Regions from separate parts of the Pseudomonas sp. C321 genome, predicted to be linked through region 1. Evidence: riboswitches for the same ligand, from Rfam matches in the RefSeq annotation. Region 1 holds a riboswitch; each other region holds the start of a gene.
What was found. A riboswitch is a leader RNA that binds a small molecule or an ion and turns the genes downstream of it on or off. The one in region 1 is predicted to bind cobalamin.

Region 1 (10,681 bases):
CAGGGCGTGTTCCAGGCGCTTGTTGACTTCCCAGCTACGCCACTCTTCAGTCTCGGCTTCCTTGACGCTGCCGTCGCCCTTGTACTTGTCGGCAATGGCGAGGAGGGCGTCGGTGCCTTCCGGGGTGCGGTTGAGCACCACGTCTTCCACAGCGTCGCGCAGTTCGGCCGGGATCTGGTCGTAGATCTCCAACTGGCCAGCGTTGACGATGCCCATGCTCAGGCCGTTGCGGATCGCATACAGCAGGAACACCGAGTGAATCGCCTCACGCACCGGGTTGTTGCCACGAAATGAGAATGACACGTTGGACACGCCACCCGAGGTCAACGCATGCGGCAGTTCGTCACGGATGTAGGCACACGCGTTGATGAAATCGACGGCGTAGTTGTTGTGCTCTTCGATACCGGTGGCGACCGCGAAGATGTTCGGGTCAAAGATAATGTCTTCCGGCGGGAAGCCGACTTCATTGACCAGGATATCGTAGGAGCGTTTGCAGATTTCCTTCTTGCGCGCTTCGGTGTCGGCCTGGCCGGATTCGTCGAAGGCCATCACCACCACCGCAGCGCCGTAGCGCTTGCACAGTTTGGCGTGATAAATGAACTGCTCCACGCCTTCCTTCATGCTGATGGAGTTGACGATACCCTTGCCCTGGATGCACTTGAGGCCCGCTTCGATCACTTCCCACTTGGAGGAGTCGATCATGATCGGTACCCGGGAGATGTCCGGCTCGCCGGCAATCAGATTGAGGAAGGTCACCATGGCCTTCTTCGAATCGAGCATCCCTTCGTCCATGTTGATGTCGATCACCTGGGCGCCGGCTTCCACCTGCTGCAGGGCGACTTCCAGGGCTTCAGTGTAGTTGTCTTCACGGATCAGCCTTGCGAAGCGCGCGGAACCGGTGATGTTGGTCCGCTCGCCAACGTTGACGAACAACGAGCTGCGATCAATGGTGAAGGGTTCCAGGCCCGACAGGCGGCAGGCCTTGGGGATGTCGGGGATCTGACGTGGCGCATAGCCGGCCACGGCCTTGGCGATGGCTTCGATATGGCCCGGCGTGGTACCGCAGCAGCCGCCGACGATATTGAGGAAACCGCTCTGGGCGAACTCCTCGATGACCTTGGCGGTCTCTTCCGGCAGTTCGTCGTATTCACCGAATTCGTTGGGTAAACCGGCGTTTGGGTGCGCGGAAACGTAGGTGCTGGCCTTGTTCGACAACTCTTCCAGGTACGGCCGCAGTTCGCTGGCGCCGAGGGCGCAGTTCAGTCCGACGGAAATCGGCTTGGCGTGGCAGATGGAGTTCCAGAACGCTTCGGTGGTCTGGCCCGACAGAGTCCGTCCGGACGCATCGGTGATGGTCCCGGAAATCATGATCGGCAGTTCGACACCCAGCTCTTCATAGACGCCTTGCACGGCAAAGATCGCGGCCTTGGCGTTGAGGGTGTCGAAGATGGTTTCGATGAGGATCATGTCCGCACCGCCTTCGATCAGGCCCTTGGTGGCCTCGGTGTAGTTTTCCACCAATTCATCGAAGGTCACGTTGCGGTAGCCGGGGTTGTTGACGTCCGGCGACAGCGAACAGGTACGGCTGGTCGGGCCGAGCACGCCGGCGACAAAGCGCGGCTTGTCCGGGGTCTCCAGGGTTTTCGCGTCGGCAACCTTGCGCGCCAGGCGGGCGCCTTCTACGTTCAATTCATAGGCCAGCCCTTGCATGCCGTAGTCGGCCTGGGACACTTGAGTGGCGTTGAATGTGTTGGTTTCGAGGATGTCGGCGCCGGCATCCAGGTAAGCCTTCTCGATCCCGCCGATCACGTCTGGGCGAGTGAGGATCAGCAGGTCGTTATTGCCCTTGATGTCGCTTGGCCAATCGGCGAAGCGTTTGCCACGGTAGTCCTCTTCCTCCAGTTTGTAGCTCTGGATCATCGTGCCCATACCACCATCGAGGATCAGGATGCGTTCCTTGAGGGCTTGGTGAAGGGCTTGCAGACGAGCGCTACGATCGGGCATGGGACTACTCTGGTCAGGCATTACGGAGGGCGTGGATCATAGCAAACCTGTGCGCTTTTAGAGCATGTTCGGCTTTTGCATGAATATCGCTCATGTTGGGTGAGGGTGCAGATCGGTAGAATCACCGGGATTTTCACCGTATGCATTGAATCGGGACCGGAAACATGTCACTTCGCCTCATCATCAGCGCCGTTCTTGCGCTGATCGCCAGCAGCACACAGGCCCAAGGTCCCGCGCAGAGCCTTTCCTATACCCGTGATATCCAGCCGATTTTCACCGAGAAGTGTGTGGCCTGCCATGCCTGCTACGACTCGGCCTGCCAGCTCAACCTGGGCAGCGGCGAAGGTGCCGCACGGGGCGCGAGCAAGGTTGCGGTCTACGACGGTGAGCGCAGCCAGGCTTCGCAGCCCACGCGCTTGTTTTACGATGCGTTCGGCAAGGCGCAGTGGCAGGCGCTGGGCTTCGGTTCGGTTTTGGACGCCCAAGGCAGCCAGGCGGCGTTGATGGCGCGGATGCTCGACCTGGGCCACAAGACGCCATTGGCGCCCAATGCCAAGTTGCCCGCCGAGATTGTGCTGGGCCTGAACCGGGAAAACATGTGCCCGCTGCCGGGGGAGTTCGATGCCTATGCCAGCGACCACCCCAGGGAAGGCATGCCCCTGGCAGTTACCGGCCTGACCGACCAGCAGTACCAGACCCTGCAACGCTGGTTGGCCTCCGGTGCACCCATCGATGAACAAGGGCTGGCGCCGAGTGCCCAGGAGGCCTTGCAAGTGCAGCAGTGGGAAAACCTGCTCAATCAGCCCGGTGCGCGGGAAAGCCTGGTGGCGCGCTGGCTCTACGAGCATCTGTTCCTTGCCCATATCTATTTAGAGGGCGGCGAGCCGGGGCATTATTTCCAGTGGGTGCGCTCGCGTACGCCCAGCGGCCAGCCGATTGACCTGATCAACACCCGCAGACCCAATGACGACCCGGGCATCCAGGTGTACTACCGCTTGTGGCCGGTGCAAGGGGTTATCGTCCACAAGACGCATATCACGTACCCGTTCAGCGCCGAGAAAATGGCCCGGATCAAGTCGCTGTTCTACAGCGGCGACTGGCAGGTCCACGCGCTGCCTGGCTATGGTCCTGCACGCCGGGCCAATCCGTTCGAGACCTTCGAGGCCATCCCGGCCAAGGCGCGCTACCAGTTCATGCTGGATAACGCCGAATACTTCGTACGCACCTTTATTCGCGGGCCGGTATGCCGTGGGCAAATCGCCACTGACGTGATCCGCGACAACTACTGGACCCTGTTCCAGGACCCCGAGCACGACCTGTACATCACCGACGCCCGTTATCGCGGCCAGACCACGCCGTTGCTGGCGATGCCGGGGCAGAACGACGATGTGGGCAGTGTGTTGAGCCTGTGGCGGGCCTACCGCGACAAGCGCAACGAATACGAAGCCCTGCGCCGGGACAGCTACGCGGATCTGCCGCCGCCGAGTTGGTCGAGCCTGTGGACAGGTAATGACAATGCCTTGCTGTCGATCTTCCGCCATTTCGACAGCGCGTCAGTGAACAAGGGCCTGATCGGCGAAGTACCGCAAACGATGTGGTTGTTCGACTATCCGCTGCTGGAGCGGACCTATTACCAGTTGGCGGTCAACTTTGACGTGTTCGGCAATGTCTCCCACCAGGCGCAGACCCGGCTGTATTTCGACCTGATCCGCAACGGCGCCGAGCAGAACTTCCTGCGCTTGATGCCAGCCGACTCCCGGGACGGATTTCTCGATGACTGGTACCAGAACAGCGGCAAGGTCAAGCTGTGGCTGGACTATGAGGCCATCGATAATGACAAGCCCAGCGGGCTGAAGCTGGATGAGAAGGACCCCAAGCGCGATTTCGCCAACCAGTTGCTTGCCCGTTATGGCGACCTCAATGCGAGCCCTGACCCGATCAACCGCTGCATCGGCGCGTACTGTTCGCGGCCCGCAATTGATCCGGCGTTGCGAGACGTCGAGCAGGCGTTGAGTCGCCTGACCTCCCGACCTGCGGCGGGCCTCAAGGTGATCGAGCAACTGCCTGAAGCGACGATGTTGCGCATCGAGACCCGTAGCGGCAAGCGCGAGGTTTACAGCCTGTTACGCAATCGCGCCCATAGCAACGTAGCGTTCATGCTCGGTGAGGCCTATCGCTATCAGCCTGGTCTGGACACCCTGACCATTTATCCTGGCGTGCTCAGCAGCTATCCGAACTTCATATTCAATATTGCTGCCGAAGACGTGCCCGAGTTCGTCGAAGACATGGAATACGCCAAGGACGCCAAGCGGTTTGAGAGAATCGTCGACCGCTGGGGTGTGCGCCGCAGTCATCCGCAGTTCTGGCTGTATTTCCACGATTTGTCGCAGTACATCCGTGAAACCACGCCGATGGAAGAGGGCGTATTGGACATGAATCGCTATGAAAACCTTTGATTACGGCGCGTTTTCTTTTCCGACAAAAATACTAGGACTTTGTGCCTCCGCAATGATTGGCGTAAACTGCCGGCAAGCCTGTGAGGATTTTCCATGACTGCCATAACCATTACTGACGCCGCCCACGATTACCTGGCTGATCTGCTGTCCAAGCAGAACACTCCAGGTATCGGTATCCGTGTCTTTATCACCCAGCCTGGCACCCAGTACGCAGAGACGTGCATTGCCTACTGCAAGCCGGGGGAAGAGAAACCCGAAGATACCGCCCTGGGGCTCAAGAGCTTCACCGCGTACATCGACGCCTTCAGCGAAGCCTTTCTTGACGATGCCGTGGTTGACTACGCCACCGATCGCATGGGCGGCCAGTTGACCATTAAAGCGCCTAACGCCAAGGTGCCGAGCGTCAACGCCGACAGCCCGGTCAACGAGCGTATCAACTATTACCTGCAAACCGAGATCAACCCTGGGTTGGCCAGCCACGGCGGCCAAGTCAGCCTGATCGACGTAGTGGATGACGGTATTGCCGTGTTGAAATTCGGCGGCGGTTGCCAGGGCTGTGGCCAGGCGGACGTGACCTTGCGCGAAGGCATCGAGCGCACCTTGCTTGAGCGGGTTCCCGAGCTCAAGGGTGTACGTGACGTGACTGACCACACGCAGAAAGAAAACGCCTACTACTAAGGTGTTCGCTGCGAGCATGAAAAACGGCGCCCCGTGAGCGCCGTTTTTTTATGATCTTAATTCAATGGGTTATATGGGTTTTGTAATAATTAGGGTTAAGTGTGGGGCAGGTTTGAGTACATATCCGTTGCTGCGGTAATGGCGACTTAGGGTTACGCCCTTACGGCGTGTCACTTTGCAAAAGCGGCAAAGTAACCAAAACGCTCCTGCCCTACCTATTGGCCTCTGGTTTTATGGGCAGGCAGATCAAGAGCCAGATCAAAAGCAGAGCAAAGCCAGCGCCAATCCGCTTTTCTGTAGGAGCGAGGGGGACGCCTAGTTCTTGCTCGCGAAGAACCTGAGGGCGCCGCGGTGACTCAGGAAACCAGCGTCATCGTTAACGACCATCGCGAGCAAGCTCGCTCCTACAGTGGGCATGGGATACGTTTTTGCTTTTCACCACTCAGGTCGGCTACCAGGCCGCCGTGCTTTTGCTTTTGATCTAAGGCGCCCCGTTAACCACGATGGCTGAACGCAGGCATTGATCCGTGGGTAAACCGGCAGGACGCCGGTTTAGCCGCGCTGGGCCAAGGATGGCCCATCGCGGCGGCCCACGGAGCAATGCCGGAGTGAAGGCATGCCGAGCCTAGGCGAGGCGCCAAGTGGTGGGGCAAGAGCCTTTTGGTTACTTTTGGGCTCTTTTCAAAAGTGACACGCCGTAAGGGCGTAACCCTAAGCCGCCCTGACTAAAATAACGGATATGTACCCAACCCACAGGGTTTTGCATTAGCATCCGGGAATACTCAAGGCCGATATAAGTGCGCATGACCTGCGCGATACAGCGAGGACTCGCTGAAACCGTCACTGGCCAACACCCGGCCCACCACAATCAATGCCGTCCGCCTGAACCCCTTGGCCGCTACCTTTTCGGCAATATCCGCCAACGTACCAATAACCCAATCCTGATCTGGCCAGGTTGCACGATGCACCACGGCAATCGGGCAGTCGGCGCCGTAGTGAGGCAGCAGTTCAGCGACGATCCTCTCCAGATGATTGACCCCCAGATGAATCGCCATAGTCGTACCGTGGCTGGCCAGACTATTAAATGACTCTCCCGCCGGCATCGCAGTTTTATCGGCATAGCGGGTCAGAATCACGCTCTGGGCGATATCCGGCAGGGTCAGTTCAGCCTCCAGCAGCGCCGCACAGGCGGCCACGGCTGTCACGCCCGGAATGATCTGGAAGGGAATGCCCAGCTCCCGCAGCCAGCGAATCTGCTCGCCAATCGCACCATACAAGCTAGGGTCGCCGGAATGCACCCGTGCCACGTCCTGGCCGTTTTCGTGGGCGGCCTTGATCAAACCGATGATCTGCTCAAGGTGTAGTTCGGCGCTGTTGATCACCTGTTCGGCCTGATGACCTTCCAGCACGGCGGCCGGTACCAGCGAGCCCGCATAAATGATCACCGGGCAGCTGCGAATCAGCCGCTGGCCCTTGACGGTAATCAGTTCGGGATCGCCGGGGCCTGCGCCGATGAAAAAGACGGTCATGACGGTTTCCTATGCAAAAAAAACAAGCGTGCAAGGCTTCAGATGAAGATTGCTCATGATCAAGGCAGGCGATTATCGAGATTTTAGCCGCAACTGGCTAACGCAAAGGTGGCCTGGGCGTTTTTCTGACGGGTGATCAGCAGCCTCGCCGACCCCTGGGCCAAGTGTTCAGCCAAGGCCAGGGCGGCACTTTCGGCAACGCCATGGCAGCCGGTATGGGCGAAGGCGATAGCCGACTTGTGGCTGAGCCGGGGTTCATACAGTGCCAATTGCCCGGCACTGAAAAACTGCAGCGGCAGGTTCAAGGCCTTGGCCAATGCCAACAGCCCTGGTTCATCCTGTTTGAGATCAATACTGGCCAGTGCAGTGATGCGTTGGCGATCGATGCCGCCCTCGTCGAGGGCCTTGTTGAACAGGGCAAGCAGGGTGTCAGTGTCGCAGCCACGCTGGCAACCCAGGCCGACCACCAGGGTCGGCGCTGTGTTGTCAGTGGTCATGCTGAGTATTGATCGTCACGGTTACGGCGAAACAGCCAGGCGCTGATCAGGCCCAGGGCCAGCCAGAAGGCAACGTTGGTCAATTGCGAGGCAATCTTGAACTGCGCTTCCAGCGCTTCAGGAGCCAGCATTGAATGGGCTTCCGGTTGCGGCGCGCCAATCACATGGGGCACCGCCAGGATTGCCACGCCCAACACTTTCAGCAGCCAGTTGCGACCGAACACGATCAACGCAATACCGGCGGCAGTGGAACCGGCCGTGCCGATCCACCAGATTTGCCGTTGCGCCAGGTCAGCCGCAGCAGTGCCCGGCAGTTCCGGTGGCAGGCCAAGGGTTGGCGCGAGGACGAAGGTTGCATAACCCGCCAGGCCCCACAACAGGCCTTGAGCGGTGCGGGTTGGCGCACGCAAGGTGTAGAGGCCGGCCAGCATCAGCGCGAAGCCGACCGCGACCACCAGGTTGCCGCCCGTGGTGGACAGCACGCGCTGCCAGCCGTTTTCCGGCTCCCAGGCCTCGGCGTCGTGGCTGTGAGCGGCAGCGGTGCCGTTGGCATGCTCATGCATCTGGGTAGCCGCGGGGGCGTTTTCGAAGGTTTCCGCCTGGAGAATCAGCGGCGCGACCCAGAAGCTTTGCAGCAGGGTCAGCAACAGGGCAGCCAACAGGCCGGTGAAACCTGCGGTTTGGGCAATTCGCTTGATCATGTCGGCAGGTCTCAGTGGCACGGGAACGCGGCGCTGTGGCGGGTATCGTGGGCGGCGTTGTGCACGGCCTCAATATGGGAGAAACCGGCGAAATAGACCAGGCACGCGCCCAGAATCGACGCACCGATGGCCGCGGTCAGGCGTTGGCTCAAGGTGGCGGTGTTGCTTGCGGTATGCGAGGTGCTGCTGATGATCGACATGGCACGTCCCTTTCGAGTGTCAGGGTGAAACGAGCGCATGAAAACCCTGCGAGCCAGGCACGCAGAGTTCTGAACAGCGCCCGCCCACCGCGGGTTTGTTATTTGATTGATCGGGCCGGTCTCCGGGCTTGCGAGGGGGCTCTTGAAAAGAGTCGACCTAAAAGCATCGCCTTCCCATGCCATCTCGGCACAGTGGATCTGATGCTTCGCTCGCTTACCGTTGCGGGGGCAGCACCGGACTGGTCATGGCTTGAGTCAAGCACATGATTTACCGGTTTCCCGTTTCACCCTGTGAAGGGCACCCGAAACAAGATGTGTAGGAGAGCATGGGTGAGGGATGGTAGTCAAATTGACCGAGCCCCTGTAGCCTTGCGCCTTCGAGGTTCTTCGGCCCAGGTCGAAGCTAAGAAGGGAACGCGGTTGATGCCGCGGCTGCCCCCGCAACTGTAAAGGGTTGATCTGACTGCCACGCCACTGCCTGAACAAGGCGGGAAGGCGCAGCCAGCGCCAGTCGCAAGACCGGCAAGCCCCAAGCCAGGAGACCTGCCTCGCTACGATTCTCAACTTTCAACCGGGCGGGGTGATCCGGTGGCGAAATGGGCTTCTGCGCGCCGCCGCAGGGCCAATCGTCCCGTCTGCCCGCCACCTTGCCAAAGGGCATCCGATGAAAACACTGGCCAAACTCCCCGTCACCATCGTTACCGGCTTTCTCGGTTCGGGTAAAACCACCTTGTTGCGCCATATGCTCGACAACGCTCAGGGCCGTCGCATCGCCGTGATCGTTAACGAATTCGGCGAGCTGGGCATTGACGGTGAAATTCTCAAGCAGTGCTCCATCGGTTGCACCGAAGAAGAAGCCAACGGCCGCGTGTATGAACTGGCCAACGGTTGCCTGTGCTGCACCGTCCAGGAAGAGTTCTTCCCGGTAATGCGCGAGCTGGTAGCCCGTCGCGGCGACCTCGACCACATTCTCATTGAGACCTCGGGCCTGGCCCTGCCAAAACCGTTGGTCCAGGCCTTCCAATGGCCGGAAATTCGCAGCGCCTGCACCGTTGACGCGGTGATCACCGTGGTCGACAGCCCGGCCGTGGCTGCTGGCACCTTCGCTGCCTTCCCGGATCAGGTGGATGCCCAGCGCAAACTTGACCCGAACCTGGACCACGAATCGCCGCTGCACGAGCTGTTCGCCGACCAACTGGCCAGCGCCGACCTGGTGATCCTCAACAAATCCGACCTCATCAGCGCCGAAGACCTGGCCCGCGTGCGCCTGGAAGTGGCTGAAGAGTTGCCGCCAGCGGTGAAGATCATCGAAGCCAGCAGCGGTCGCGTGCCATTGGACGTGTTGATTGGCCTGGGTGCCGGTTCCGAAGAGCACATCGACAGCCGCCACAGCCATCACGATCATCATCACGAAGGTGAAGACGACCACGACCATGACGCCTTCGACTCGATTTCCATCGAGCTGCCACAAGCCGACGAAAGCCTGCTGCTCGATGCCTTGACCCAACTGGTGGTCCGGCACGGCATCCTGCGGGTCAAGGGCTTCGCCGCAATCCCCAACAAGCCAATGCGCCTGCTGATCCAGGGCGTGGGCACCCGTTTCGACAAGCACTTCGACCGCGCCTGGCGCGCCGATGAGCCGCGCGCCACACATCTGGTGCTGATCGGCCAGGAACTGGACGCCACCTTGCTCGAAGCGCAATTGCGCGCTGCCCTCAGCGTTTAAGCCATGCACCTGCTCAGGACCCAGCCCGGCGGTTTCGTCTCGGATGACAACATTGCCGACCTTGGACAAACCCCCGCCGAACTGGTGATCCTGTGCAGCGGCGACTCCAGCCTGGCGCTGCTGGCCGAAGCTGCCCAGCAGTTGCCCGAGGATTACCCGAGCCTGCGCCTGGCCAACCCGATGCAGGTGCAGAACCACGCCTCGGTCGACCTGTATGTCGATGAGGTGCTGCGCCACGCCAAGGTCATCCTGATTTCACTGCATGGTGGGATCGGTTATTGGCGTTACGGTATCGAGCGTTTGGTGCAGTTGGCCGAGCGCGGTGTGCAACTGATTTTGGTGCCGGGTGACGACCGTCCAGACCCGGAACTCAGCGGCCTGAGTACCGTCAGCGCGCAAGAGCGCGATCGGCTCTGGCACTTCCTGCGCCAGGGCGGCCTGGGCAATGCGCTGGATTTCTATCGCTGCCTGGCCAACGGGTATCTGGGGCGCGACTATGGCTGGTCCGAGCCGCAAATCCTGCCGCGTACGGCGATCTATCATCCCCATAAAGCCAACGCGTGCCTGAGTGATTGGCAGGCCGACTGGCAGCCCGATCTTCCCGTGGCAGCAGTGCTGTTCTACCGCTCCCATTTGCAGGCAGCCAATACCGGCTTTATCGATGTGTTCTGCCAGCGCCTGCAGGCAGCGGGGTTGAACCCATTGCCCATGGCTGTGGCCAGTTTGAAAGAGCCCGGCTGCCTGACGGTGGTCGAGGACTTGCTGGATGAGGTGCAGGCTTCGGTGATTCTCAACACCACCGGTTTCGCCCAATCCAGCCCCGAAGCGCCGCACTTGCGACCGTTTCGCCGCAATATCCCGGTGATCCAGGCCATTTGCGCCCAGGACAA
Region 2 (10,681 bases), on a different contig from region 1:
TTGTTCCAGGCGCAGCCAGTCAGCGTCGGTACCCGGCAGGCCAAAGCGCAGGCTGCTGTCGTGGACAAACAGGCGCAGCAGAATGCCGCGCTGGGCCATGAATTCGTGCAGGTGCTCGGCGCAGTCGGTAATCAACCACTGGAACAGCGCGCAGCCGCCTTGCGGTCGCAGGCCATGCTGCTCCAGCAGTTCAAACAGTCGCTGGCTGGCTTCTTCGCAGCGCAGGCGCTGGCGCGTATGGCCGGCGACATCCTTAAGGCACACCTGGCCCAACACCCGCGTCGGCCCGCTGACCGCCCATGGCCCGACTTGTTCAGCAAGCAACTTGAGCAACTTGCGCTCGGCCAGGACAAAGCCCAGTCGAACCCCGGCCAGGCCAAAAAACTTGCCGAACGAGCGCAATACGATCAAGCCCACCTGATGGGTCTGGCTCGCCAGGCTTAACTGTGGGGTGTTGTCCATAAAGGCCTCATCCACCACCAGCCAGCCGCCGCGTTGGGCCAGGCGTGCGTGCCAGTCCAGCAGGCGTTGCGTCGTGAGGCTCAGGCCGGTGGGGTTGTTGGGGTTGACCACCACCAGCACGTCAAGGCTGTCGAGGAAGAAGTCCACTTCCTGCTCCAATACTTCACGCACGATATAACCGGCGCGGCGCCAGGCTTCGGCGTGCTCGGCATAGCACGGCGACAGCACGCCGACCTTGCCCGAACGACGCAGACGCGGCAGCAATTGGATTGCGGCCTGGGAGCCGGGCACCGGCAGCACCTGGGCGGCGCCGTAGTACTCGCAGGCGGCCGCCTCCAGGCCATCATCGGTTTCCGGCAGGCGCGCCCAGGCCCGCAGCGGGATCTCGGGGATCGGCCAGGGCCAGGGCGCCAGGCCGCTGGACAGGTCCAGCCAGTCGGCCTCGCTGATGCCGTATTGCATCGCTGCCTTGCGCAGCCGACCACCGTGCTCAAGCATAAAATTCAGCCCCCACACACAGAATCAACAACCATAGCCACACGCCGCGCTGCACCAGTTGCCAGCCTTGGTCGATAGAATCGGCACTCGCCGGCACACCTTCGCCCAATTGCGGACGCTGATGCAGTTCGCCGTGATAAATCGCTGCCCCGCCCAACTCGACACCCAGGGCACCTGCGCCCGCAGCCATCACCGGACCGGCGTTGGGGCTGTCCCAAGTCGGGCCTTGAGTGCGCCAGCACTTGAGCGCCAGCCGAGTTTTGCCCAGTAGCGCGTAGGTCAACGCCACCAACCTTGCAGGAATATAGTTGAGCAGATCGTCGATCTTCGCCGCAGCCCAGCCAAAACGTTCAAAACGTTGGTTGCGATAACCCCACATCGCATCCAGGGTATTGCTCAAGCGATAGAGCACTACACCGGGCACGCCGGCGATGACAAACCAAAACAGCGCGGCGAACACCGCATCGCTGCCGTTTTCCAATACCGACTCGGTGGCGGCGCGTGCAACTTCGGTGTGGTCCAGCTCGCTGGTTTGGCGGCTGACCAGATAACCGACGCGCTTGCGCGCCTCGTCCAGGTCATCACTGCGCAGGGCCTGGGCCACGGGCGCCACGTGTTCGCCAAGGCTGCGCATGCCGAGGGCGCAATACAACGCGAGGATCTCGATCACCCAACCCACATACGGCGCCCACGACAAGGCCGTGGCCAGCAGGGTCAGCGGCACCACCGCGATCACCCAGGCGGTCACGCCATGGCTGCGCCAGCCTCGGCCACCCGAGTTGAAACGCTGCTCGATACGCCCGGCGAAATTACCGAATGCCACCAGCGGATGCCAGCGCCTGGGTTCGCCCAGCAGCGCATCCAGCGCCACGGCAGCGACACTCAGCAAGGCCACACTCATTGACTCACTCCCCAATAATTCTCATACAGCATGTCACTCAATGGACGCGGTTCAGTCCAGCCTTCCAGCTGCAACATCGGTGCCGGGTAGAACTCGGCCACCGGGCCCAGACACAGCACCGCCAGGGGCTTGGCGCCCGCCGGCAAACCCAGCAGATCGGCCAGAGCCTGGGGCTCGAACAACGACACCCAGCCCATGCCCAGCCCTTCGACCCGGGATGCCAGCCATAGATTCTGGATCGCGCAGGACAAGGACGCCATGTCCATTTCCGGCAAGGTGCGACGGCCGAAGATATGCCGTTCGCGGTCATCCATCAGCGCGGCCACCAGCACCTCAGCGCACTCGTTGATGCCTTCGACCTTGAGCTTCATAAACTGGTCGGAACGCTCGCCGAGGGCTTCGGCGGTGCGAATACGCTCTTCTTCCACCAGTTGCTGAATCTTGCCCCGCAGGTCGCGGTCGCTGATGCGGATGAAACGCCACGGCTGCATCAGGCCGACGCTGGGCGCCTGGTGGGCGGCTTGCAGCAAACGGTGAAGCAGCTCGGGAGCGACGGTGCCGCCGCTGAAGTGGCGCATGTCGCGGCGTTCGGCGATGGCCCGGTAGACGGCTTCGCGGTCGGCCTGGGGGAAGGTGTTGTCGGTCATGGCCTCATTGCGGGCAAGCCCGCTCCCACATTGGCCTGGGTGTCTGGCACAAATAACGCTGCAATCGCTGTCGGGTTGGACGGGAAATAAAAGTGCACATAAGAGGCGGTCATCCGTCCCTGCCGATAAACCGCCTCGGCGCCGCGTCCGCCGTTGGGGCTCAGGCCCCGGGCAATCGGCTGCCATTGGGTACTGGTCAGGGAATGATGGTAGGTGTGGCCGCGCAGAACGCCTTCGGGCAAATCGACACTTTGCAGCGCCAGGGCGGCCAGGCGCTTTTGCATCACAGCATCGCCCTGAAGCAGTCCGAGTAATTCGGCGCGGGTGCCATCGACATCGGTGAGCGAGTCCAGCAAATACAGCATGCCGCCGCATTCGGCCAGCAAGGGCTTGCCGGCGCCATGGTGGGCGCGGATGGCGGTCAGCATCGAAGTGTTTTGCGACAACGCCAGGTGATGCAGTTCCGGATAACCACCGGGCAGGTACAAGCTGTCAGCTTCTGGCAGTTCACAATCATGAATCGGCGAGAAGAAGCGCAGCTCAGCGCCCATCGCTCGCAACAAGTCGAGGCCGGCGCCGTAGGTAAAGGCAAAGGCTTCGTCACGGGCAACGGCAATCCGTACACCGGCCAGCAACGGTTCGGCCTCTATCGGCTCAGGCGCAGCGAACTCTACCGGCGGCGGCAGCGCTACCTCGCAACTGCTACCCAACGCTTGCGCGGCGGCATCCAGGCGCAGATCCAGGTCATTCAATTCGCTGGCTTGCACCAGCCCAAGATGACGACTCGGCAGCTCGATACCGGTCTCCCGCGACAGTGCGCCGTACCAGCGCAGGCCTTCGGTAAGGCTACCTTCCAGCAACTGCGCATGACGCAGGGTGCCGACGCGATTGGCCAGCACCCCGGCGAACGGCAGATCAGGCTGGTAACGGGCGAGCCCCAAGGCCAAAGCGCCAAAAGTCTGGGCCATCGCCGTGCCGTCGATTACCGCCAGCACCGGCACGCCAAAATGCCGCGCCAGGTCAGCGCTGGACGGCGTGCCGTCGAACAGGCCCATGACGCCTTCGATCAAAATCAGGTCGGCCTCCCCCGCCGCTTCCCACAACAGCCGCCGACTTTCCTGCTCGCCGACCATCCACATGTCCAATTGATAGACCGGCGCACCGCTAGCGCGCTCGTGGATCATCGGGTCGAGAAAGTCCGGGCCGCACTTGAACACGCGGACCTTGCGCCCGAGATTGCGGTGCAAGCGGGCCAGTGCGGCGGTGACGGTGGTTTTGCCCTGGCCTGACGCCGGCGCGGCGATCAAGACTGCAGGGCAGTGACGGGACTGCTTCAAAGTTCAATGCCCTTCTGTGCCTTGATACCGGCCTGGAACGCGTGTTTGAGCACGCCCATTTCAGTGACGGTGTCGGCCATTTCAATCAGTTCCGGCTTGGCGCCGCGGCCGGTGACCAGTACATGCTGCATCGGCGGGCGGGCTTGCAGGTCGCTGAGGACCTGGTCCAGGTCGAGGTAGCCGTGCTTGAGGGCGATGTTCAACTCATCCAGCACCACCAGGCCGATGGACGGATCGCGCAGCATTTCCTGGGACACCACCCAGGCGGCTTCGGCCGCGGCGATGTCGCGCTGGCGGTCCTGGGTTTCCCAGGTAAAGCCTTCGCCCATCACATGGAAACGCACTTGCTCGGGGAAGCGGCGGAAGAACAGCTCTTCACCGGTGCTGTTGCGGCCCTTGATAAACTGCACCACACCGCACTGCATGCCGTGGCCCATGGCCCGGGCCAGCATGCCAAAGGCTGAACTGCTCTTGCCTTTGCCATTGCCGGTGAGCACCAGCAGCAATCCGCATTCGTTCGGTGAATTGGCAATGCGCTCGTCGATCACCGCTTTTTTGCGCAGCATGCGCGCCAGGTGGCGCTCGTCACGATCGGGGGATTCAGTCATGGCAGCTCTCCGTTGGGGCTGGACAAAAACGGCGGGCAGGAAAAGAGAAAGCAAACAGCCAAGCATCGCCCACCGTGATGCTGTTGGATGAATCAGGCCGGTCTCCGGGCTCATGAGTGGCGTTGCGCGCCGAGGGTGCGCCTTCCCATATCGCGGGGCGATACAGTGGCGAAAGCACCGTCTTGACTCATTTACCGTTGCGGGGGCAGCGCCGGGATCGTGGCTTCACTGTGTACAAGTGCGCTCACTCACCGGCTTCCCTGTTTCACTCTGTTGACGCACACGCCACAGAGCACCTGAAACAAGCGGCGAAGGTTAGTGGGTTGGGGGTGGAGCGTCAATTAAAGCTGGCGGCGCACTTGAACCATCGCAGCGCGTCGTGCCTCTATGACTACAGGTATTGAGGAGAAAAACATGCATAAGACCCGACTCGCCTTACTCATCATGGTCGCTGGCACCCTGGCCGCTTGCGGTGATAGTTCCACCTTGCAAGTGTCCGACGGCACCGGGCCCTCGCCCAAGCTGCCGGAGCCGAACAAAACCCTGATCCCCACCGTGAATATCGCCCCGGCGATTGGTTGGCCGAACGGCGTCAAGCCCACTGCGGCGGCCGGCACCCAGGTGGCAGCGTTCGCCGAAGGCCTGGATCACCCGCGCTGGCTGTACGTACTGCCCAATGGTGATGTGCTGGTGGCGGAAACCAACGCACCGCCCAAGCCGGACGATTCCAAGGGCATTCGCGGCTGGGTGATGGGCAAGGTCATGGGCCGAGCCGGCGCTGGCGTGCCGAGCCCGAACCGCATCACCCTGCTGCGGGACGCCGACCACGATGGCGTCGCTGAAACCCGCACGGTGTTCCTGGAAAACCTCAACTCGCCGTTCGGCATGACCCTGGTGGGCAACGACCTGTACGTCGCTGACTCGGACAAGCTGTTGCGCTTCCCTTATCAGTCAGGCGAAACCTCCATCAAGGAGGCTGGCACCAAGGTCGTCGACCTGCCGGGCGGCCCTCTGAACCATCACTGGACCAAAAACGTGGTGGCCAGCAAGGATGGCAACAAGCTGTACGTCAGCGTCGGCTCCAACAGCAACGTCGCGGAAAACGGCCTGGAAGCGGAGCAAGGTCGGGCGGCGATTTGGGAAGTAGACCGCGCCACCGGCCAGCACCGCATCTTCGCCTCTGGCCTGCGCAACCCCAACGGCATGGCCTGGGAGCCGCAAAGCGGCAAACTGTGGACGGCGGTCAACGAGCGGGATGAAATCGGTAGCGACCTGGTGCCGGACTACATCACCTCGGTCAAGGATGGCGGCTTCTATGGCTGGCCGTTCAGCTACTACGGCCAGCACGTCGATGTGCGCGTGACTCCACAAGACCCGGACCTGGTGGCCAAGGCCATTGCGCCGGACTATGCGGTCGGCCCGCACACTGCATCACTGGGTCTGACCTTCGCCGAGGGCAGCAAGTTGCCAGCACCGTTCAGTAACGGCGCGTTTATCGGCCAGCATGGCTCGTGGAATCGCAAGCCTCACAGTGGTTACAAAGTGATCTTTGTGCCGTTTGAAGCGGGCAAGCCAAAAGGGCAACCGGTGGATGTGCTGACCGGGTTCCTCAACAGCGATGAAAAAGCCATGGGCCGGCCAGTGGGCGTGGTGATCGATCAGCTGGGGGATTTGCTGGTGGCCGATGATGTGGGGAATAAAGTGTGGCGGGTGTCAGCAACTAAATAACCTGCTAACAAGCCTCAAGCTGCAAGTGGCCGTTAGGCGCCTTCTTGCAGCTCATAGCTTGAAGCTTGTAGCTGCTTCTTAGGGATTACGCGCCAGATGCTCCGGCGGCAATACGCGCTTGGCGCTCAGGTACGCATTCTGCCAATACGCCTTGGATAGCGTGTCCAGCTTCACCGTACCGCCCGTTTGCGGGGCATGCACAAAGCGCCCTTCGCCCACATAGATTCCCGCGTGGCTGACCTGCGAGCCGCCATTGGTGGCAAAAAAGAGTAGGTCGCCGGTTTGCAGGGCATCTTCACTCACATCCTGGGCACGCATCACGATCAGTTCGCGGGTGGTGCGTGGCAAGGAGATACCGGCAGCGTCACGGTAGACAAAACCAATCAGGCCGCTGCAATCAAACCCCGAGTCCGGCGTATTGCCGCCCCAGCGATAAGGCGTGCCGACCAGGCCCAACGCACGAAAAAGTACGTCTTCGGCAGCCGGAGAAAAGGTTTGGGTGGAATAGTTGAACACCGGCTTGGGCTTGACGGCCACGGGAGGTGGACGACTTGCGCAGGCGCTGAGCAGCGCGGCGCAAATGACAAGAATTAGGCGGGCCGAGGTCGACATGGGCAGAACGATCCTGATCTGGATGCGGCTTTCGTTACCGAAGGCTGAAAACCAGACCGCGCAAGCAAAGCTCGCGCGATCAGCTCACAACAATATCCAAGGATTCTAGCGCTTACACGTCAAACTTCAAGTATCACTTTAACTTTACTTGCGGGAGGTAACGGTAGTCGGGGCCATGGCCAGGGCGCGCTTGGCTTCGATAAAGGTCTTGCTCCAGTAACTATCGCCCAACTTATCGACCCGAACGCCACCGCTACGACGGCTGCTGGAGTGGATAAATTGGTCATCGCCCAGGTAAATACCGGCGTGACTGACGCGACCACGACCATTGGTACTAAAGAAAAGCAGATCACCAGGCTTGAGGTTGTTGCGAGCGACCAACGGTGCATCAACGTTGATCATTTCACGAGTGGAACGCGGCAGCTTCATGCCGGCCTCTTCGCGAAACAGGTAACCGATGAAACCGCTGCAATCGAAACCGGCTTCAGAGGTACCGCCGAAACGGTAACGGGTGCCGACCAGGGACAGACCGCGCTCGAGGATGCTGTCGGCCAGAACTGGAAGCTGATAAGGCTTGCTGTCGGAAAACTCAGCCAGTTCTTTTTCTGTCGCTACTTCTTCTGAATAGACAGCTTCCTGGTAAGCAGTGGAAGACTGCGCAGCGACAAATTTTTGTTGATTGTGTTGTTGAGGCTTTTGCTGCTCAGCCACCTGTTGAGGGTGGGTGGCGCAACCAAACAACAGGGTAACAAGTGCGAGAGGCACGAGGGGTGCGAAGCGATTTAGCATGGGCACGACCGTGGCTGGATGTGTAAAGAAGCCGAGACTATGCCTTCTATCATATCGATTTGCAAATTCAATCGTGATCCATGTGACTTCTTGTTTGGGCCATGACATCTAAGCCCTTAAACCCCTACAAGACCCTTTTGCGTGGCCAAACAGGCTAAAACGCAGAATTTCTGGCGCCTGCAAAATGCCAAGAGCCCCTATTTTAAAGGGCTGGCTACCAGCCGAGGGTTTCTTTCAGGAAAGGAATAGTCAGCTTGCGCTGGGCCTGCAAAGAGGCTTGATCGAGGCGTTCGAGCAATTCGAACAGCGCACTCATGCTGCGGGTGCCACGGGTGAGGATAAAGTGCCCGACTTCATCGGTAAGGTGCAGGCCCCGACGGGACGCACGCAATTGCAGGGCGCGCAGCTTGTCTTCATCAGACAGTGGGCGCATCTGGAAAATCAGTGCCAGGGTCAGGCGAGACTTGAGATCCGCCAGCTTCACCGGCAACTCCCGAGGCGAGGTGGACGCAGCAATCAGCAAGCGCCGCCCGCTGTCACGCAAGCGGTTGAACAGATGAAACAGCGCCTCTTCCCAATCCGCCCGCCCCGCAACTGCTTGCAGGTCATCCAGGCAAACCAGTTCGTATTGTTCAAGGTTGTCGAGGATTTCGGTGCCCCGATCCAGTAACTCGGCCAAAGGCAGGTACACCGCCGGTTCGCCCATCTGCTCAAAACGCAGGCAAGCGGCCTGCAACAAGTGGGTACGCCCCACGCCGTCCTTGCCCCAGAGGTAAATCAGGCTTTCGGTCCACCCGGCGTCGGCTTCGCAAAGCCGCTCGACATAGCCGAGTGCAGCGGCATTGGCGCCTGGGTAGTAATTGATAAAGGTAGCGTCGTCACGCAGACGCACACCTAGGGGCAGCTGAATCGGTTTCATGCTGACTGAACGGTTCCAATCGGACCGTTAGTGGCCTCTGTGAAAAGTGTGCAAAGTTTATACCCGTGACGCCGGGTGCACAATGCAGCAGACCACAAGCAAAATCAAAGGTTTGCGTTAACGTGCTGGATTTCGTAGAGATTATTTGACGCCACGGCCACTGGCCTGGGGAGCAACTACGACAAACCCGGCACTGAGCCGGGTTTGTGAGGGAGCGCTGAACCTCGACCTTATAGATTGGGCTCGTCGACACCGGTGTAGACATCTGAATCCTTGTACAGGTCGTGCACATGGCGCACCAGTACCATGATCACTGCCGCCACTGGCAATGCCAGCAGGATGCCGGTAAAGCCAAACAGTTCACCGCCCGCCAGGATCGCAAAGATCACCGCCACCGGGTGTAGACCGATCCGATCCCCCACCAGCAATGGCGTCAGCACCATGCCTTCCAGCGCCTGGCCCACCATGAATACCGCGACAATCCCCAGCATCGGGTAGAAGTCACCGCCAAACTGGAACAGCCCGGCCACCAGCGCCGCACCAATGCCAATGACAAACCCCATGTACGGCACAATCGCCGCGAGGCCAGCAATCAGGCCGATCAACAGGCCCAGTTCCAGACCGATTGCCATCAGCCCCGCCGCATAGATAATCCCCAAGGCCAACATCACCAGCAGCTGACCACGAACGAACGCGCCGAGCACTTCATGGCACTCTCCTGCCAGGGAGACGATGCGCTCCTCACGGCTACGCGGCAACAGGCTGCGGATCTTCGCCATCATCAGGTCCCAGTCCCGCAGCAGGTAGAACGCCACCACCGGGATCAACACCAGATTGGTCAACCAGCCAATCAGCGCCAGGCTGGAAGCCGTCGCCTGACTGAGGACAATCCCGACAATATCGGTGGTCTGCCCCATGTGCTCACTGATGGCGGCCTTGACCTTGTCGAATTTCCAGAAGCCATCGGCCAGGCCAAGCTTGGCCTGAGCCCAAGGCATGGCAGTGTGTTGCAGCCAATCGAGCATTTGCGGCGCCAACTCATAGAGGCGAAACAATTGCTTGGCCAACATCGGTACCAGCACCAGCAGCAGCGCCATGACAATCAGGGTGAACAGCGCAAACACCGCCACCACACCCCAGGTGCGCGACAACCCAACCTTTTCCAGGCGATCCACTAAGGGATCGAACAGATAGGCCAGCAGCAGCGCAACCAGGAACGGCGTCAATATCGAATGCAGCAAGAATACAAAAACGCACAGCACGACGATCCCGCCAAGCCACACCCAACGACGCGAATCCGCCATAAACCACTCCATCTGTTAGTTGCTTCTATATAAGGAAGAACAGTTACCAACGAAAACGCAGTTGCGGCGTCGGCTCGACCTGCGGCGCGGGCGCCGGTTGCGCACCTTCGGCCGTCGGCTGCTGGACGGGCGCAGGTGCAGGCACCTCACCGGCCGGCACCTCCTGCAACTTTGCCAGACTCAACTGGGTGCGCAACTGGTCGGCGCTGCCATTGACCCGATAGATGATACGACCGCCATCAACCCGTTGCAGTTGCGCGCCAAACGGCTCCAGCAAGTGCCCCAAGGCAGCGTAGCGCTCCAGGGTCATGCCCTGCACCTCAAGCAGTTGCTCGCTGGTTGCCCCCGCCTTGACTGCAAAGCGCGGCGCCAGGCGCTCACTCACGGCCAACAGCACCGCGTCGGCCAGGGCCGCGGTATCTGCGCCTTGGACGGTGCCCTGCTCGGCTTTATCGCCCAGCCACAAACGCCATTTGGCTTGCCATTGCCCGCCCTCTTCACGGGCATGCACCGCCAGCATGGCATCGGCACCGTAACGTTCCGACGCCGAGCGCAGTGGCGCTGGGTCAGCGCTTTCAAGATTAGGTGCGGTGGCGACGATCTGCTCATCGAGATCGCCCAACGGCAGGCGCAACGGCAAACCTCGATGCTGGGCCGCGCGACGCAATGGCTGTGCAGCGGCCTGGCCGTCACCGACCAGGCTGCTGCCTTCGGTGGAATCACTCAGCCACCAACCAAGGATCGATGGCCGATTGCTGCCCCACAGCGCCAGGCCTGCTTCGCGCAAGGCGCGATCGGTGCTGACCGGGTCGAAATCTACCTGCAGGCTTTCAGGCGGGCCGGCGTCGTAGCCGTACTGGCTGATGATTTGTTGCG
Region 3 (10,681 bases), on a different contig from region 1:
CCGATCTGGTATTCCAGCAGGCCAGCAGCGAGCGTGAGCGCCTGGTCAATGAGTACCACAACACCAACTATTCAGTGGTGGACCTGGACTTGATCGAGCGGATCTACGGGGTTTTCTATCGCCAAAAAGTCTCTGGCATTGCCCGCCATGCGTTCCGTACCCTCACCACCGTGGAAAAAACCAGCGCTGGGCCTTTGGGTGTCGAGTTGGTGTTGCGTCATAACGCGACTGGGGAAACCAGCCTGAATCACTATGATGCGGTGGTGTTGGCGACCGGGTATGAGCGGCAGATGCATCGCCAGTTGCTGGCGCCGCTTGAGACGTACATGGGTGACTTTGAGGTCAGCCGCGATTACCGGGTGGTGACCGATGAAAGGTGCAGGGCGGGGATCTATATGCAGGGGTTTAGCCAGGCCAGTCATGGCTTGAGTGATACGTTGCTGTCGATATTGCCGATTCGGGCGGATGAGATTGCGGCTTCGTTGTATGAGCATGATCGTAGTCGCGGGCAGGGGCGGTCGATGCGGGATTTGTTGCTCGCGACGGCCAGCTGATAGCGAAAACTGTAGGAACCAGGAGGGCGCCTGGTTCCTGCAGACGTGCTACCTGAACCCTTCCTGAAGAATCTTCTTATTCCCCATACGGAAACTTTCCTACGGTTTACCCTCCAGAAAACGGGGCGTAAGCTTCGCGCGTTTTTATCAATAGCGGAGACCCTCAGTGGGTACTTGTTCGAGTGACAGTTGTCGGCCGGTCTCGGTAACCGGCACATTCTCGGCAAGATAACGCGCATATCCCATGCCGTTGTCTCGCCGAATAAGCGAGCAGCGGCATCCCGGTAGCGGCCATTCCAGGCCTGCACCCCGACGTCCCTCTCATCGACGCTGAACAGTCCGTGACTCATCTCACGGGACTACGGACGCGCCTGTCGTTTGCGACAGGCGGGCCAAGCCTGCCGTGCCCGTGTTCCTGCCGCTGATTCTGTTGGCCTACATGGCGCTGACCCTGGCGGTGAAAGGCTTTTACATCCGCCGGTTTGGCTGGCAATAAATGGAGATTTCTGATGCAAGCCATCAACAACATTAACCTCAATTCCTTGATCGATACTCTGGTCAGTCTCAGCGCCGCGTTCATCCTCGGCGGGCTGATCGGTTTTGAGCGTCAGTACCGCCAGCGCACAGCGGGCCTGCGCACCAACGTGCTGGTGGCGGTGGGGGCGGCAATTTTCGTCGACATGGCCAACCGCCTGGGCGGTGCCGAAGGCGCGGTGCGGGTGGTCGCCTACGTGGTGTCCGGCATCGGCTTTCTTGGCGCTGGGGTCATCATGCGCGAGGAAGGCAATGTGCGTGGGCTCAATACCGCAGCCACGCTGTGGGCCTCGGCGGCCGTGGGGGCTTGCGCCGGTGCCGACCTGATCCTTGAAGCGTTGCTCGGCACGTTGTTTGTACTGGCGGCCAATACCTTGTTGCGGCCGATCGTCAACAATATCAACCGCCAGCCGCTGGATGTGGTGTCTGCCGAGGTCACCAACGTCCTTTACGTGATCGCCCGGCGTACTCAGCAAAAGGCCGTGCTGGCGTTGCTGGAGGCGGAACTGGCGCGCTGTAACTACCCGGCCAGTGATGTCGACGTGCGGCCATTTGGTAGTGATGAGGTGGAAATCGAAGCCACCCTGGCGGTGACGTCGGTAGATGGGGATGAGCTGGATGCGCTGGTAGCGCGCATTTCCACGTCGACACTGGTAGTTCAAGCGTTCTGGAGCCCCAGCACTACCGAGTAGCCTTCGTCCCTCAACCCCACCCAACAGCAGTTTTTTACCATGTCTCGGGGCCACGCGCCCTGCCTCCCACCTGGTGAGTCAGCAACGTTGACTATGTTTTTGTGAGGAGAAGTCCTACAAGCCACTAGGACTTGCCCTTCAGTTGAAGCGTCCCTTCATTGCTAATGTTGCGCCCTTGCACCTAGTCGGAATTGAAGGTGCTGTCTTTTCAAGAACCGGGGCCAGGCGTATCTGAGTTGTTCCTGTTTATACAGCGCCGCTCGTCGGAACTGTGATTTCTCACAGGTAGATAGGCCCCGCGTGATGTGCAAGGGTACTGGCACCTTGATGAAATGATCGAGTCGTCGGTAATGGAATCAATCAGGGTGGTGTCTTCCCAGGGGAGTCGCATGAGCAAAGCGTTAATAGTGGATGATCATCCGTTCATTCGTGCAACCGTTAAGTATCTGTTGAAGCAGGAAGGCTTCGACAAGATTTTTGAGGCGGGCAATGGCGCTGACGCCATGCAGATCGCCAGGGAGGAGCGGCCGGACCTGGTCATCCTCGACTTGGCCATGCCCAAGCTGGGTGGGCTGGAGGTGATCAGCCGGATCAAGGCGCTGGGCCTGCCGTGCAAAATCCTGGTGTTGACCTCCTACCTGGCAGTGTTTTTCTCAACGCGCTGCATGCGTGCTGGTGCGATGGGCTTTGTCGCAAAAACCGGCGAGTTGGATGAGCTGCAAAAAGCCATCAAGGCCGTCATGTCCAACTACAGTTGCTTTCCCAGCCTGCCCACAAGCTCTGTGCGCCGGGATGACTTGCAATCCACCGAGCAACAACTGGTGGCTGCATTGTCGGACCGTGAGTTGACGGTGTTGCAGAAACTGGCCCTTGGCCTGGGCAACAAGGATATCGCTGAGGATATGCTGTTGAGCCACAAGACCATCAGTACCTATAAAACCCGATTGAAGGAGAAACTGCGCATGTCGTCGGTGGTGCACTTGTCCAAGTTCGCTCAGCGCAACCATCTGATCTGAAATGTCAGTTTCCTTGGGCCGGTGGTTCACAGCATTCTTGTTGATGAGCCTGTTATCCACCGCGGGCTTGGCCTTTGGCGAACCACGGTCCCTGCATTTACTGGGGCACTCCTACTTTGACGGTCAGCCGGTGACCCTGGGTGAGTCGCACTGGCGTTGGTTGCGAGAGCGGCGCACGTTGGTGATGGGGGTCTCCGGCCCTGATTATGCGCCGTTTGATTTGACTAACAATAATGGTGACCTAGAGGGCATTACTGCCGATTACGCAGGGCTGATCGCCCAGGCCTTGAACGTCACGGTCCTGGTTCGGTGCTACGACAGTCGCAATGAGGTGATCGCGGCGCTCAAGCGCGGCGAGGTGGACTTTCTGGGATCGGCTAACGGTTATGAGGCGGCGGACCCGCAGCTTGTATTATCGCGTTCGTATGCCAACGACCAACCGACGCTAGTGACGCGCATGGATGACAGCCAGGCCCTGAGCCCCGACTTGGCGGGCAAGCGCTTGGCGATGCTCTATCACTACATGCAACCGGCGGCGGTAGAGGCGTTTTACCCCAACGCTAGGTTGCAACTTTTCCCGTCGACCTTCGAAGCCATTGGCGCTGTTGCGTTCGGCCAGGCGGATGTCTACCTGGGGGATGCGATCAGTACCAATTACCTGATCATTAAAAACCACCTCAATAACGTACGCATGGCCGACTTTTCTACACTGGAGGTCAATCCTTTCGCTTTCGCATTCTCGCGCGACAACACCCGACTGCTAGGCATCGTCAATGCGGCGCTGCAAGTGATCCCGGTCAGCGAGCAAATGGAGATCCTGCGCCGCTGGAGCGCTGGCAATCTCGGTTTCATCGGCAAGGCCCGCCTGCGCCTGAGTGCCAGTGAACAGCGCTGGCTGGACAAGCATCCGCGGGTAAAGGTGGCGGTGCTCGACGAGTTTGTGCCGATTTCATTTTTCAACGAACAGGGCCAGTTTCAGGGCTTGAGTGCGGAGGTCCTGGCCCAGGTCAGCTTGCGTACCGGGCTGAAGTTCGATGTGGTGCGCGGCGGCTCGCTTCCCTGGCAAGTTGATCAGGTCAACGCTGGCGCTGTCGAGATGATGGGGGTTATCACCCCCAGCATGGAGCGCGAAGAGAAGATACGTTTTACCCGCCCGTACCTGACCAACCCCTTCGTACTGGTCAGTCGCAGCGGCACAGGCAATCCGCTCACACTGGAGGACATGCCGGGCAAGCGCCTTGCGATGATTGGTGGCAATGTCCTGCGTGAAAGAATTACCCAGGATTATCCCGGCATAAAGTTCGTGGAGGTGCAGAGCCCCGTGCAGGCCATGGAGCTGGTGGCCAGCGGCGAGGCTGATGCGGCGCTCAACTCGCTGATCAGCGCCCGCTACGTAATTGCCCGTCAGTACCGTGACCGTTTGCGCGTGACCAGCACGGTTGGCTCGCAGCCTGCCCGTATCACTTTTGGGGTCAACCGCAGCCAACTGGAGCTGTACTCGATCCTTGACAAGGCGCTATTGAGCATTACGCCTCAGGAAATGGATGAGTTTACCAATCGCTGGCGCACTGAAGTAGTCATCGAAGACGGCTACTGGTCACAGCACCGTAATACGATCATCCAGGTTTTTTCCCTGGCTGCACTGCTCTTGCTGGTGACGTTGGGCTGGGTGATCTACCTGCGCAGCCTGATTCGCAAGCGAGCCCAGGCCGAGCGAGCCCTGAGTGATCAGATGCGTTTTATGAGCGTACTGATCGACGGCACCCCGCATCCGATTTATGTTCGTGATCGCCTGGGGCGGCTGATGGCCTGTAACAGCGCTTACCTTGAGGTGTTCGGCTTCAAGCTTGAAAACGTGATCGGCAAAACGGTAGTTGAGACCGATACGGGCAACCCGCCCCAGGCCCAGTCCTATCATGAGGACTACCTGCGGCTGATGGAGCAGGGAGAGCCGCAGATACACGACCGTGTACTCAAGGCTCCAGGCGGCGCGACCTTGACCATTTACCACTGGATGCTGCCGTACCGTGACGGTGACGAAAAGGTGGTGGGCATGATTGCTGGCTGGGTGGATGTCAGCGAACGTCAGCGTTTGCTGGGGCAATTGCAGGAGGCCATGGAAGGCGCCGATGCCGCCAACCGGGCCAAGACCACCTTCCTGGCAACCATGAGCCACGAGATTCGCACTCCCATGAATGCGGTTATTGGCATGATCGAACTGGCCCTGAAAAACGCCGAACAGGGCCGGGTAGACCGCGATGCCCTGGAAGTGGCGTCCGATGCGTCGAGGGGCATGTTGGAGTTGATCGGCGATATTCTCGACATTGCACGCATCGAATCCGGGCACCTGTCCTTGACCCTGGAGCCCTCGAACTTGCATGAATTGCTGAAATCAACGGCGCGGATTTTCGAGGGCCTGGCGCGGGCCAAAGGCTTGTCGCTGCAGGTGGAGCTAGATCCGCTGATTGATCGTCCTGTGCTGATTGACCCGCAGCGTTTCAAACAGGTGGTATCCAACCTCTTGAGCAACGCCATCAAGTTCACCAGCAGCGGCCAGGTTCGGCTCAGTGCCCAGGGGGCGCCGGCCGTTGCCAGCGGTTACTTGAGTCTGAAGTTATGGGTGGAGGACACGGGGATTGGCATCAGCGCCGACGACCAGGCGCGGCTGTTCAACCCCTTTGTTCAGGGCCGCAACACCGAGCAGGCGGCCCGCAGCGGTTCTGGCCTGGGACTGGTGATCAGCCGCAGCCTGTGCGAGATGATGGGCGGTCAACTACAACTGAGCAGTGTCGTTGGGCAGGGCACGCGGGTCGACGTGACGTTATCGTTGGCAGCTACTGTTTCACCGCCCACCCCGGCGGTATCGGCTACCCCGCAAACATCTGCGGCCCATGTATTGAATATTCTGGTGGTGGACGACTATCCCGCCAACCGCTTGCTGCTCGCCCGACAACTGAGCTTTCTCGGGCATCGGATCAGTACCGCCGAGGACGGTATTCAGGGCCTTGAGCGCTGGCAAGAGGAGTGCTTTGATGGCGTCATCACCGATTGCAACATGCCGTTTAAAAATGGCTACGAGTTGGCGCGGGATATTCGCAGGCAAGAGCAGGCCAAAGGCCTGGCCCCCTGTTTGTTATTGGGCTTTACCGCCAACGCTCAGCCTGAGGAAGTGGACCTGTGCCTGCAGGCCGGAATGGACGGTTGCCTGTTTAAACCTTCCGGCCTTGAGGACCTGCGCGCGGCGCTGGCTTCACGTACCGGGATGCCCTCGATTGCCGAGCCCTTTGAGCCCGAGCCGCTAGCGAATATTGATTTGAGCCACCTGGTAAAGTTGACAGGCGCTGACACCCAGGCGCTTAAAGAGCTGCTGGCCCCATTGCTCGACAGTTTGCAGGTGGACCACGGGTTACTGCCGCAACTGCTGCGCACGCAGGATTTCCCCAGGTTGCATGACCTGGCCCACAGGGCCAAGGGCGGTGCTCGTATGGTCAACGCGCAGGTATTGACGCGCTGCTGTGAGGTATTGGAGAAGGCCTGTGAACAGCAGGATCGTGAGGCACTGGCGCCTGCGGTTGAAGGTGTATCTGAGGCTATCGACCACCTGCTTCACACGCTATTGACCTATTGCAATCAGCATTGACTGGTATGCGAACCTGGTTTTCAGTCGTTCAGAGAGTTGGGGATAACTCCTGGCGCATGTCCCTGAACTGCCGCGCCAGTCCCAGCACCACATTGGCGCTGCCAACCGTGGGTACCAGGTGGGTAAACGGGATATCGATCATGCGGTTTTCCCGAACCGCCCGCAGGCGCGACAACACTGGGTCTGTGGTCAGCAATTGGCGCTTGCGGCTGGCGGCGGCCAACAGGGTCGTGACGAAACTGCGCCGGCTTTCGCTGTCCAGGCCGTTGACTTCGCTGTCCAGGTAGAACACTGATAACGGTTTGCCAGGCTCGATCAACGCCTGGGCGCTGGCCAGGTCGGCGTCCATGGAGATACTCCAGGCCGGTCTCCGGGCTCACGCGTCTGGAGCCCTTCACCTTCCCATGGCGGTTTGGCCACAGTGGTGTGTCGAAGAGGTCACGCGTATACCGTTGCGGGGGCAGCACCGGACTTGCTCGGATGAGCGTACCGGTTTCCCGTTTCACCCCATGCACGGCGGCATGAGGCACCTGAAACAGGGCAGCATCTGAACATTCGCAAGTCCGCTCGTCAACTTGGCGGGGAAATTTCCGAACAATTGGCTTGTCAGGCAAGGGGCTGGCGCAGTATTGACTGCACACGTGATTCCCACACCAGAGGAGAAGGGGATGCAGGCCACACGTTTGACCCTTGTTTGCCACGCCACGACGCCGTATCAGAAACGCGGTCAATTCCCTATCGACCAGTCTCTGGAGATGGATTGGCGGCAGGTGCCGTTATCGCTGGCCGGGCGTTTCAAGAAAAACCTGCGCCTGCTCTGTGGTCCTGAAGCCCGAACCCGGCAAACGGCAACGTTGTTCGGCAACGGCGCAAAGGTCGATGAAGCCTTGCGCGATGGTGATTTCGGCAGTTGGCAGGGCCAGGATATCGACGAGGTCGACCGCGACGAGTTGATGACCTGGCTTACCGACAGCACCAGCGCCCCTCATGGTGGCGAATCGGTGCAACAGGTCTGCAAGCGGGTAGGGCAGTGGATGCAAACCCTCGAAGCTAATCCAGGACACGTGGTGGCGGTGACCCATCCCTTCATCATCCGTGCTGCCTTGCTGCACGTCATGCAATGTCCGGTCGCGATGTTCAATCTGATCGACGTGGAGCCGCTGTCATCCACCGAGCTGCGTTTCAACGGTGTCTGGCGCCTGCGCCTGGAAACTCACGCCTCGTAGCCGGAACATGGCAAAATCGCCGCCCCGTATTGAGAACACCTCATGAAGACTTTCCCATGAAGAGCATCCTGATCATCGGCATTGGCGCCGGCAACCCCGACTACATCACCATGCAGGCGGTCAAGGCGCTCAACCGCACCGACGTGTTTTTCCTGATGGACAAGGGCCAGAGCAAGGACAAGCTGATCGACCTGCGTCGGGAAATCTGCGAGACCTATATCACCGATCACGACTACCGCTTTGTCGAGGCTGATTGCCCCGAGCGAGTGCGCGGTGAAATCGACTACACCACCGCTGTGCAGGACCTGAATCGCGATAAGCAGCAGACCTTTGAGCGGGTGATCAACGAACAAATGGCCGACGGTGAAGTGGGCGCATTCCTGGCGTGGGGCGACCCGGCGCTGTACGACAGCACCATCCGCATCCTCCAGGCAATCCTCGCCACTGGCCGCTGTGAATTCGAGTTCGAAGTCATCCCCGGCATCACCAGCGTCCAGGCCCTGGCGGCCCAGCACAAAGTGCCGCTGAACCGCATCGGCCGGTCCATCGAGATCACCACAGGTCGCCGGTTGGCGGCGGGGCAGGTCAGTGACGCCGATACGTTGGTGGTGATGCTCGATGCAGAGGACTCCTACCGCACCGTGGCGGACAAGGACGTGGATATCTATTGGGGCGCCTACCTCGGTACGCCGGACGAGATCCTCATCAGCGGCAAGGTGGCTGAGGTTGCCGATGAGATTGAGCGTGTGCGCAAGGCGGCGCGCCAGGCCAACGGCTGGATCATGGACACTTATTTGCTGCGCAAGCCTTGAGGTTGATCCCCATGTTCAAACTGATCGTCTTGGCGCTGACGTTGTGTGCGGGTGTCGCCCACGCCCAATCTGCCCTGCACACGGATTTGCCGCTGTCGTACCTGGAGCAGACTCAAAGTGATTCACGCAACCAGCCCCTGGTGATTTTTCTCCATGGGTTTGGCAGCAATGAGCAGGACCTTTTCGGTCTCAGGGATGAACTGCCGTCGACCTGGAGCTACCTGTCAGTTCGAGCACCGGGAACGGTGGATGAGGATGGCTATCGCTGGTTTCGCAAGACGCCCGGCAATGGCGACTACGATGGCGAGACCGTCGATTTGCAGAGCAGCGCACGGCTGATCGAGGACTTTGTCGCCCAGGCCACGGCCAAGTATCACACCCAGAGCGACCGAGTATTCCTGGTGGGGTTCAGCCAGGGAGCGATCATGTCGTACGAGGTGGGCTTACGGCAGCCGCAAATGCTGCGGGGGATCGCGGCGTTGAGTGGCAGCGTGTTGCCGGTGCTCAAGGCTCAGCTCAAGACTCAGTTCAAGCCGGATGAGCAACTGGGCAAGCTGGCGATTTTTATCGGCCATGGCACGTTGGACCAAGCGTTGCCGTATGCCTCGGCCACGCGGGCCAATGAGGTGTTGTCGGGCCTGGGGCTGAAACCGGAGTTTCATGGTTATCCGGGCATGACCCATACCATCAGTAATGCCGAAGTGCAGGACCTGAAGAACTGGCTCCAAAAGAGCCTGCCCTAAACAAAGCAATAGCCGTGGAAATCGGCTTACTTGCCGCCCGTAATCTGCTTCACCAACACGCCATGTCCCTTGGCATCATCGGCCCGGGAAATCGCCTGGATTACCAGCAGGTGATTGCCGGAGCCGGCGAAGAATGTCGAGGTCAGGGTCTTGCCGCCCCCCATGGTCGCCGTGCTGTCAACCTGACGCATGCCCAAGCCCTTGAGGACCAGCTTTATTTCGCCCAGTTTCTTGAAGTCTGGCAGGGTGGCGCTTTGCTCCTTGACGAATCCAGTCACCGCGCCGTCGAGAAATTGCGGGTCGTTGTCCTTGATGGTGATGCCGTCATTACGCAGGGTCTCGGCCACGATCACCACGCTTTTGCCCGCCTGGTTGGTGTACATCGTGCCGCTGGCGCCCGCGGTGCCGTGGGCTTCATCGCCGGCCGGCAGTGCATCGGCGGTGTAGGCCTTGGGCAGGCCGAAGGTGAATTTGCCGTCCAGGGTGGAGATGGTCTGGCCGGCTGGCTTGTCGGCGGCGAACACTTGGCAGGCGCCCAAGCTTGCGGTCAGCGCGAGCGCCAAGAAGGCTGCGGTCTTGGTGAGGGTGGCCATGAAGCTCTCCAGGAAAGAACGAAGTTGCGCCGTATTCTGTCAGAAATTCGCAATGTCGTTCATGTCCATCCTCACGCCTTGTCGGACTCTTCCTCCAACCGATCCATCTCAAACAACCGCGCCAGCTCCGCGCGGGACTCCTGAGCTGACTGCATGACCTTGGCCGCGTCGTCGTACACCGCATGCTGGACGGCCAGCAGTTGCAGGTCGTGGTTCTTGAAGCGGTTGATCCGCGCATCGGCCTGGGTTTGGCTCAGGCCTAGTCCCACCAGGGTACGACGACTCATTTCCAGGCTGGAGTAGAACGTCTCGCGTACTGGTGACGCGTCCAGGTCCACCAGGCGATGGACGTGCTGGCGGTTACGCGCGCGGGCGATGATCTTCATGTGCGGGTACAGACTGCGCACCAGTTCGGCGGTCTTGATGTTGATCTCGGGATCATCCATGGCAATCACGAAAAACTCCGCCTGGTCGACCTTGGCCGCATGGAGGATTTCCGGGCGCTGTGGGTCGCCGTAGAACACCGGCATGCCGCCAAAACTGCGGGTCAGCTCGATAGTTTCCACCGAGGTGTCGAGGGCGATAAACGAAATGTTTTGTGCTCGCAGGATACGCGCCACGATCTGCCCCATGCGGCCCATGCCGGCGATCACCACCCGTGGCGCATCGCTCTCGATGGCGCGGTATTCCTCGGGTACTTTGACGGTTTTGCTCTTGGGTTTGAACAGTATCGGGCACAGCAGCAACAGCAACGGGGTCAGGGCCATGGACAGGGTGATGGTCAGCACCAGGATGTCGTAGAGCCGCGGTTCGAACAGGCCCTGGTCGCGGCCGATCTTGAACACCACGAAGGCGAACTCACCGCCTGCGG

Region 2: another riboswitch for cobalamin. It lies ahead of cobO (cob(I)yrinic acid a,c-diamide adenosyltransferase); the one in region 1 lies ahead of ACZRJ6_RS24615 (CbtB domain-containing protein).
Region 3: another riboswitch for cobalamin. It lies ahead of ACZRJ6_RS13130 (ABC transporter substrate-binding protein); the one in region 1 lies ahead of ACZRJ6_RS24615 (CbtB domain-containing protein).

The regions. Positions count from the first base shown of each region.
Region 1 covers NZ_JBUZRB010000013.1:28,595-39,275, reverse strand. Annotated here, with positions in the region: gene metH (methionine synthase) at 1-2,004, opposite strand, end outside; gene ACZRJ6_RS24645 (fatty acid cis/trans isomerase) at 2,169-4,460, shown strand; gene nfuA (Fe-S biogenesis protein NfuA) at 4,554-5,138, shown strand; partial or broken gene ACZRJ6_RS24635 (outer membrane lipoprotein carrier protein LolA) at 5,460-5,555, opposite strand; gene cobM (precorrin-4 C(11)-methyltransferase) at 5,921-6,667, opposite strand; gene ACZRJ6_RS24625 (cobalamin biosynthesis protein) at 6,751-7,164, opposite strand; gene ACZRJ6_RS24620 (CbtA family protein) at 7,161-7,865, opposite strand; gene ACZRJ6_RS24615 (CbtB domain-containing protein) at 7,877-8,065, opposite strand; cobalamin riboswitch at 8,162-8,386, opposite strand; cobalamin riboswitch at 8,429-8,630, shown strand; gene cobW (cobalamin biosynthesis protein CobW) at 8,730-9,791, shown strand; gene cobN (cobaltochelatase subunit CobN) at 9,795-10,681, shown strand, end outside.
Region 2 covers NZ_JBUZRB010000001.1:241,206-251,886, forward strand. Annotated here, with positions in the region: gene cobD (threonine-phosphate decarboxylase CobD) at 1-960, opposite strand, end outside; gene cbiB (adenosylcobinamide-phosphate synthase CbiB) at 953-1,861, opposite strand; gene bluB (5,6-dimethylbenzimidazole synthase) at 1,858-2,508, opposite strand; gene ACZRJ6_RS01085 (cobyrinate a,c-diamide synthase) at 2,505-3,845, opposite strand; gene cobO (cob(I)yrinic acid a,c-diamide adenosyltransferase) at 3,842-4,453, opposite strand; cobalamin riboswitch at 4,532-4,768, opposite strand; gene ACZRJ6_RS01095 (PQQ-dependent sugar dehydrogenase) at 4,868-6,181, shown strand; gene ACZRJ6_RS01100 (C40 family peptidase) at 6,260-6,793, opposite strand; gene ACZRJ6_RS01105 (C40 family peptidase) at 6,938-7,582, opposite strand; gene hda (DnaA regulatory inactivator Hda) at 7,797-8,501, opposite strand; gene ACZRJ6_RS01115 (AI-2E family transporter) at 8,732-9,805, opposite strand; gene ACZRJ6_RS01120 (DUF2066 domain-containing protein) at 9,849-10,681, opposite strand, start outside.
Region 3 covers NZ_JBUZRB010000004.1:70,267-80,947, forward strand. Annotated here, with positions in the region: gene ACZRJ6_RS13110 (lysine N(6)-hydroxylase/L-ornithine N(5)-oxygenase family protein) at 1-554, shown strand, start outside; gene ACZRJ6_RS13115 (MgtC/SapB family protein) at 1,064-1,780, shown strand; gene ACZRJ6_RS13120 (response regulator) at 2,170-2,796, shown strand; gene ACZRJ6_RS13125 (transporter substrate-binding domain-containing protein) at 2,840-6,436, shown strand; partial or broken gene ACZRJ6_RS13130 (ABC transporter substrate-binding protein) at 6,465-6,794, opposite strand; cobalamin riboswitch at 6,781-6,985, opposite strand; gene ACZRJ6_RS13135 (histidine phosphatase family protein) at 7,105-7,662, shown strand; gene cobF (precorrin-6A synthase (deacetylating)) at 7,719-8,474, shown strand; gene ACZRJ6_RS13145 (alpha/beta hydrolase) at 8,486-9,217, shown strand; gene ACZRJ6_RS13150 (DcrB/PsbP domain-containing protein) at 9,244-9,810, opposite strand; gene ACZRJ6_RS13155 (monovalent cation:proton antiporter-2 (CPA2) family protein) at 9,882-10,681, opposite strand, start outside.